DNA from 2 places in the Mesorhizobium sp. B3-1-9 genome. Region 1 is predicted to be linked to the other one. Evidence: riboswitches for the same ligand, from Rfam matches in the RefSeq annotation. Region 1 holds a riboswitch; the other holds the start of a gene.
The links. A riboswitch is a leader RNA that binds a small molecule or an ion and turns the genes downstream of it on or off. The one in region 1 is predicted to bind S-adenosylmethionine.
Positions count from the first base shown of each region.

Region 1 (3,398 bases):
GGAGTAGGGCAGGTCCTTGGTGACCGGCATCCTGCCCTTGATCAGCAGCGAAAAGCGCACGCGCCAGTGGCCGAAATTGGGGAAGGAGACGATGGCGCGGTTGCCGATCCGAAGCAGCTCGTCGAGCACGACCTTCGGGTTGCGCGTCGCCTGCAGCGTCTGCGACAGCACGACGAAGTCGAAGCCCTTGTCGGCGTAGAATTTCAGATCCGTGTCGGCGTCGCCCTGGATAACCGATAGCCCGCGCGCCACGCATTCATTGACGCCGCGCTGCGACAGTTCCAGCCCGCGGCCGTCGACCTGCTTGGTCTCCTGCAGGAGTTCCAGAAGCACGCCGTCGCCCGAGCCGACATCGAGGACGCGCGAATTGGCCGGAATGAGATCGGTGACGACCTCGAGGTCGACACGCTGGGCGCGATTGACGCTCATGGCCTTGCCTCCTGCATGGCGCGCGATCCGGCTCCGAAAAGTCTGCAACTTTCTGCGTTCGCTGACCTTCGGTTCGGGGTCATGCGCTGAGCCCCCTGGCGCGGGCGGCCGACGCGACGAAGCCGTTGATGGCCGCGAACAGCTCCGGCTCGTCGAGCAGGAAGGCGTCGTGGCCGCGATCGGTCTCGATCTCGACGAAGGAGACGGAAGCGCCCGCCGCGTTCAAGGCATGCACGATCGATCGGCTCTCCTCGGTCGGGAACAGCCAGTCGCTGGTGAAGGAGACCAGGCAAAAGCGCGTCTTGGTGCCGGCGAAGGCGTCGGCGAGGCGCCCGCCGTGATCGGCGGCAAGGTCGAAATAGTCCATCGCGCGAGTCAGATAGAGGTAGGAATTGGCGTCGAAGCGGTCGACGAAGGTCATGCCCTGATGGCGCAGATAGCTTTCGATCTGGAAATCGGCGTCGAAGCCGAAGGTCAGCGCCTCGCGGTCCTGCAGATTGCGGCCGAACTTGCGGTGGAGCGCTGCTTCCGAAAGGTAGGTGATGTGAGCGGCCATGCGCGCGACGGCGAGCCCCTTTTCCGGCCGCTTGCCGAAATCGAGATATTTGCCGCCATGCCACTCCGGATCGGCCATGACGGCCTGTCGGCCGACTTCATGGAAGGCGATGTTCTGCGAGGAATGGCGGGCGCCGCTGGCGATCGGCAGGGCGCAGAACACACGCTCCGAATGGCTCGCCGCCCATTCCAGCACCTGCATGCCGCCCATCGAGCCGCCAAGCACGCAGAACAGCTTTTCGATGCCGAAATGATCGACCAGCATCGCCTGCGCGCGCACCATGTCGCGGATGGTGATGATCGGCAGGTCGAGCCCATAAGGCTTGCCTGTCGCCGGATTGGTCGAGGCGGGGCCGGTCGAGCCGAGACAGCCGCCGATGACGTTTGCGCAGATGACGAAGAAGCGGTTGGTGTCGATGATCTTGCCTGGGCCGATCAGCACTTCCCACCAGCCCGGCTTGCCGGTCACCGGATTGGTATTGGCGACGTGCTGGTCGCCCGTCAGCGCGTGGCAGACGAGGATGGCGTTGGAGCGCGCGGCGTTGAGCGTGCCATAGGTCTGGTAGGCGATCTGGAAAGGCGACAGCAGCGTGCCGGCGTCGAGCTTCAGCGGCTTGTCGGGGCCGAACTGCAGCACCGGGCTCGACGGATGGTCGGCCTCGTCCTTGGTCCTTGCAGCGCGTTGAGCGGCCATGTCCATCCTCATCCTGTCCCGCATCGGTCTCGTCCCGATGCGGTGTCCGGCCGGCAGCGGACAACAAAAAACCGGCATTGCCGTCGCAAAGCCGGTTACAGGTTGCAAACGGCCCTTTAGCGAGTTGTTTAACGTGGCTGCAAGCCGACCGGCCAAATCACCACGGAGAAGTCTGGCAGTTCTTCTAGGACCAGCGCCGCGCTTCGTCAACGGGTAGCCTCCTCGCGGCGCTCCAGTCGGTTCACCACACCCAAGCAGGCCATTTCCTGCCAAGCCAACACATGGCCTGCCTTGTCTTGTCGCAGTTTCTTGCCGGAAAGCCGTGTGACGCCTTCGCGGAATCTGTTCAGCGCTTCGACGCAACACCTAGTTCGCTGCGCCGCCAGGCCGAAGGCGAAATGCCAACGGATCGCCTGAATTCGCGGCCGAAATGATAGACGTCGCAAAAGCCGCATGTCTCGGCAATCTCGGCGATCGGCTGGTCGTCCTGCACGAGCAGCGACTGCGCGTGCATCAACCGCTCGCGCATCAGCCACTGATGCGGGCTGGTGCGAAGATAGCGCTGAAACATCCGCCGGGTCTGCGACGGCCCGAGCCCGGTGACGGCCGACAGGGCCGACGCGGTCCATGCGAAACCGAGCGCCCCGCGCATCGCCTCGATACCAGAAGCGAGCGGTTTCGGCAGGTCGTCGCTATCCGGTGCCAACGCGCGATCGATCAGGAGCAGGAATTCGGCAACCAGTTGCGAAAGGCGCAGATCGAGGCTGGCGTCGCGGCGGCGCAACGCGGCAAACAGGCGCTCGAACCATGGGACTGGAGTTGTTCCCTCGGCGAAGGTGGCGCGCGGCGTGCCCTCTCCGAACAGCTTGCGCCGCAGGATGGCGGGCTCCGGGCCGTCCAGCCTGAACCAAAGTACTGTCCAAGGATCCCGGGGATCGGCGGAATGGACGTGCGGAGCCTCGTTCGCCATCCAGACCAATTGACCAGCCCCGACGTCTATCCTTTGCCCAAGCGTTTCGACATAGCCGGCGCCGGCAAGACAGTAGATGATGTCCTGTCCGGGATAGACGGCGCGTTCTATCCGGTAATCCGGTCCGGCGGCGACTTTTCCGGCGCGCAGCACGCTGAACGCGGCGCGGGTCCAGGCCGGGGCTGGCACATAGTGGAAACTCTCAATTACGGACGTTCTTTTGTGCATGCGCGTTTTATACAAAAAATACGTTCCCTTTGTCCATTTTGTTCCGCGGCGGAGGGGCTAAATTCTCCTCAAGAGCCTGGGATTTCCGGCCGGAAACGGATCGGAACCAGGCCTTCAAAAAGGTTCAGGGGCGCCCGTGCCGCATCGCGGGACGCTTTGGGGTTCCAGGGAGAATACCGATGCTCGCGATGACCAGACATGAAGCCGAGCTTTACGCGCGCGACGGCTACATCATTCGCCGTGGCCTGCTGGGCGCCGGTGAAGTCGCCAACTTTCGCGACCACGCCCGCAAGCAACTCGCGGAGGAGCAGAGCAAGGGCGGCGTGATGTCCAAGGGCGACAAGGAGGGCAAGACCACGCTGCTGAAGATGTGGACCAAGGCCGAGGACGACAAATACGGCCTGCTGGCCCGCGACGAACGCATGGTCGATCTGGCCGAGGACGCCGTCGGCAAGCCGATCTACCTCTACAGCCACAAGATGACGATGAAGCAGCCCAACGAAGGCGGCGCATGGGAATGGC
Region 1 is NZ_VFTJ01000012.1:116,193-119,590, reverse strand. It holds gene metW (methionine biosynthesis protein MetW) at 1-429, opposite strand, end outside; gene FJW07_RS21065 (homoserine O-acetyltransferase) at 509-1,678, opposite strand; SAM riboswitch at 1,775-1,852, opposite strand; gene FJW07_RS21060 (AraC family transcriptional regulator) at 2,025-2,876, opposite strand; gene FJW07_RS21055 (phytanoyl-CoA dioxygenase family protein) at 3,065-3,398, shown strand, end outside.

Region 2 (3,398 bases), on a different contig from region 1:
AGGGACTATGTCCAGCACCTGATGGCGGCATGGCGCCCGGATACCGGCCTCGTCTGCTCGACGCCGATCGGGTCGCGGCCGGATGGGTTTTGGGCCGAAGTCGAATGCGCCTTCCTCAACACGCTGCAGGCGCGCTGGCAGTATGCCGGCGAGGCGCTTGGGCTCGGCTTCGCCCAAGGCAAGAGCATGCTGTGGAACAAGCCGATGCTCGATGCCAATGGCGGTATCCAGGCTTTGGCCGCCGAGATCGCCGAGGACGCGGCCGCCACCAAGCTGGTCAACAGCCTGGGCCTGCGCGTCAATCTCGTCGCTTCGCCTTTCGAGCAGCCGCTCGGCCAGCGCCGGCTCGCCGAGATCTGGTCGCGCCAGGCGCGCTGGGCGCGGCTGCGCCGCGTCACCTTCCCGCTGTTCTTCGCGCCGGAGATCCTGACCGGCGCTGCGGTGCCGCTGCTGCTGGCGCTGATTGCGGCGGCAAGCGCCGGCGTCAGCCTGCCCACGACGGCCTTGGGCGTGCTGGCGATCGCCTACCTGCCGGAATGCCTCCTGGCCTTTGCGAAGGGCTGGTACCTGTCGCCGCGCAGCGTCACCGTGATGCTCACGCGCGACGCGATGCTGCCCGCCATCTGGGCGCGCGCCTGGTTCGGCGGCGCCGTCGAATGGCGCGGCAACGCCATGACCATCCGCACCAAGACGATGACCGAACTGGAAGAGCTTGCCTAAAGCATGTCGCGCAAAAGTGTGCAGCGGTTTTGCGATAACGACATGCATGAAAACAAAGGCTTAAAAGCGCGTCGCCTGAATCCGCTTCAGCGCGACGCGCTTTAAAATCCTGTGTAGCGACGGTCGCCGCTGCAGGTCTTATTTGGCCGCCTTCAGCGCCTGCTGGATGTCCTCCAGCAGGTCGTCGGCGTCCTCCAGACCGACGGAGAGCCTGAGCGTGCCGGGTCCTATGCCGAGTTCGGCCCGCGCGTCGTCGCTCAGGTTCTTGTGCGTCGTCGTCGCCGGATGGGTGATCAGGCTCTTGGCGTCGCCGAGATTGTTCGAGATCAGCACGATGTCGAGCGCGTTCTGAAAGGCGAAGGCCGCCTGCTTGCCGCCCTTGACGTCGAGGCAGATCAGCGTCGAGCCGCCCGACATCTGCTTCTTGACGACATCCGCCTGCGGGTGGTCGGCCCGGCCCGGATAGATGACGCGGGCGATCTCCGATCGGCCGGCGAGGAAATCCGCGATCTTGCCGGCGCTTTCGGTCTGCTGGCGCACGCGCAGCGGCAGCGTCTCCAGGCCTTTCAACAGCGTCCAGGCGTTGAAGGGCGACAGGCTGGGACCGGTGTGGCGGAAATAGTCGTGCAGGTTCTCGTCGATCCATTTCTTGTCGGACAGGATGACGCCGCCGAGGCAGCGGCCCTGGCCGTCTATGTGCTTGGTCGCCGAATAGACGACAATATGGGCGCCGAGCTGCAGCGGCTTCTGCTGCAGCGGCGTGGCGAAGACATTGTCGACGATCACGCGCGCGCCGATCGAATTGGCGAGCTTGGCAACCGCGGCGATGTCGACCACTTCCAGCGTCGGATTGGTCGGGCTTTCGAGGAAGAACAGCTTGGTGTTCGCCCTTATCGCCTTTTCCCAATTGGCGATGTCGGTGCCGTCGACCAGCGTCGCCTGGATGCCGTAGCGCGGCGCCAGCGTCTCGACCACCCAGCGGCAGGAGCCGAACAGGGCGCGCGCCGCCACGATATGGTCGCCGGCCTTGGCGCTGCACAGCAACGCGGCTGAGACGGCCGCCATGCCGGAAGCGGTGGCGCGGGCATCCTCGGCGCCTTCGAGCGCGCACATGCGCTTTTCGAACATGTCGACCGTCGGGTTGGCGTAACGCGAATAGATGAAACCGGGCTCCTCGCCCTTGAAGCGGGCTTCCGCGGCTTGCGCCGTCTCGTAGACATAGCCCTGGGTGAGATACATCGCCTCGGATGTCTCGCCGAAGCCGGAACGCAGCGTTCCGCCATGCACGAGTGCCGTCTGAGGTTTCCAGTTGCGCTTCTTGGTGCTCATAGCCCTGCTTCCAGACACAAAAAAACCGGCCGCGAAGTCGCAACCGGTCCATATAGCCTTGCGGCTCGACGGTCCTTTAGCGACTTGTTTAACGTGGCTGCAAGCCGACCGGCCAAATCACCACGGGATAACGACCCTTTAGACCCGCGCCGCGCTTGCGTCAATTGCCGGCTTCATTAAGAGGTTTGTACCAGCAGAGCGGAGTAAGACTTTGCGGCAGACAGGCATTCTTCCCGACCAGGATATTTCCGCGCTGTTCCAGTCCGGTGCGCTGAAGTCGCCGCGCGCGCTGGACACCAACCAGATCCAGCCGGCCAGCCTTGACCTGAGGCTCGGCGACACGGCCTTCCGCGTGCGCGCCTCCTTCCTGCCCGGTCCCGATCATCGGGTAGCCGACAAGCTCGAGCGGCTGAAGTTGCATGAATTCAGCCTCGCCGAGGGCGCGGTGCTGGAGACGGGTTGCGTCTACATCGTGCCGCTGCTCGAAAGCTTGGCGCTGCCCTCGAATGTGTCCGCTTCCGCCAATCCCAAGAGCTCGACCGGGCGGCTCGACATCTTCACCCGGGTGATGACCGATCGCGGCCACGAGTTCGACAAGATCGCCGCCGGCTATCACGGGCCGCTCTATCTCGAAGTCAGCCCGCGCACCTTCCCGATCGTCGTGCGGGCCGGCTCGCGGCTGTCGCAGATCCGTTTCCGCACCGGCAACGCGGTGCTTTCGGAGAGCGAGCTGCGCGACCTTCACCGCGCCGAGATGCTGGTCGCCACCGAGCCGCCCAATATTTCAGGCGGTGGCATCGCGCTCTCCATCGACCTCGACGGCGACAAGGACGGCCTTGTCGGCTATCGCGGCAAGCACCACACCGGCCTGGTCGATGTCGACAAGCGCGCCGCGCAGGATGTCGTCGATTTCTGGGAGCCGATCTACAAGAGCGGCGCCGGCGAACTCGTGCTCGACCCCGACGAATTCTACATCCTAGTCTCGCGCGAAGCGGTGCACGTGCCGCCGCTCTACGCCGCCGAGATGACGCCCTTCGATCCGCTGGTCGGCGAGTTCCGCGTCCACTATGCCGGCTTCTTCGATCCGGGCTTCGGCCATTCCGCCGCCGGCGGCAGCGGCAGCCGGGCGGTGCTGGAAGTGCGCAGCCACGAGGTGCCGTTCATCCTCGACCACGGCCAGATCGTCGGCCGTCTCGTCTACGAGCACATGCTGCAGCGCCCGCAGGCTCTTTACGGTACCGATCTCGGCTCGAACTACCAGGCGCAGGGCCTGAAGCTCTCCAAGCATTTTCGCGCCGCGCGCTAAGGTCTGAGCTGCTGATCTCCCCCTTGGGGGAGATCACGCTCTC
Region 2 is NZ_VFTJ01000001.1:535,413-538,810, forward strand. It holds gene FJW07_RS02500 (ceramide glucosyltransferase) at 1-720, shown strand, start outside; gene FJW07_RS02505 (O-succinylhomoserine sulfhydrylase) at 859-2,049, opposite strand; SAM riboswitch at 2,106-2,183, opposite strand; gene FJW07_RS02510 (2'-deoxycytidine 5'-triphosphate deaminase) at 2,261-3,355, shown strand; gene araD1 (AraD1 family protein) at 3,397-3,398, opposite strand, start outside.
Region 2: another riboswitch for S-adenosylmethionine. It lies ahead of FJW07_RS02505 (O-succinylhomoserine sulfhydrylase); the one in region 1 lies ahead of FJW07_RS21065 (homoserine O-acetyltransferase).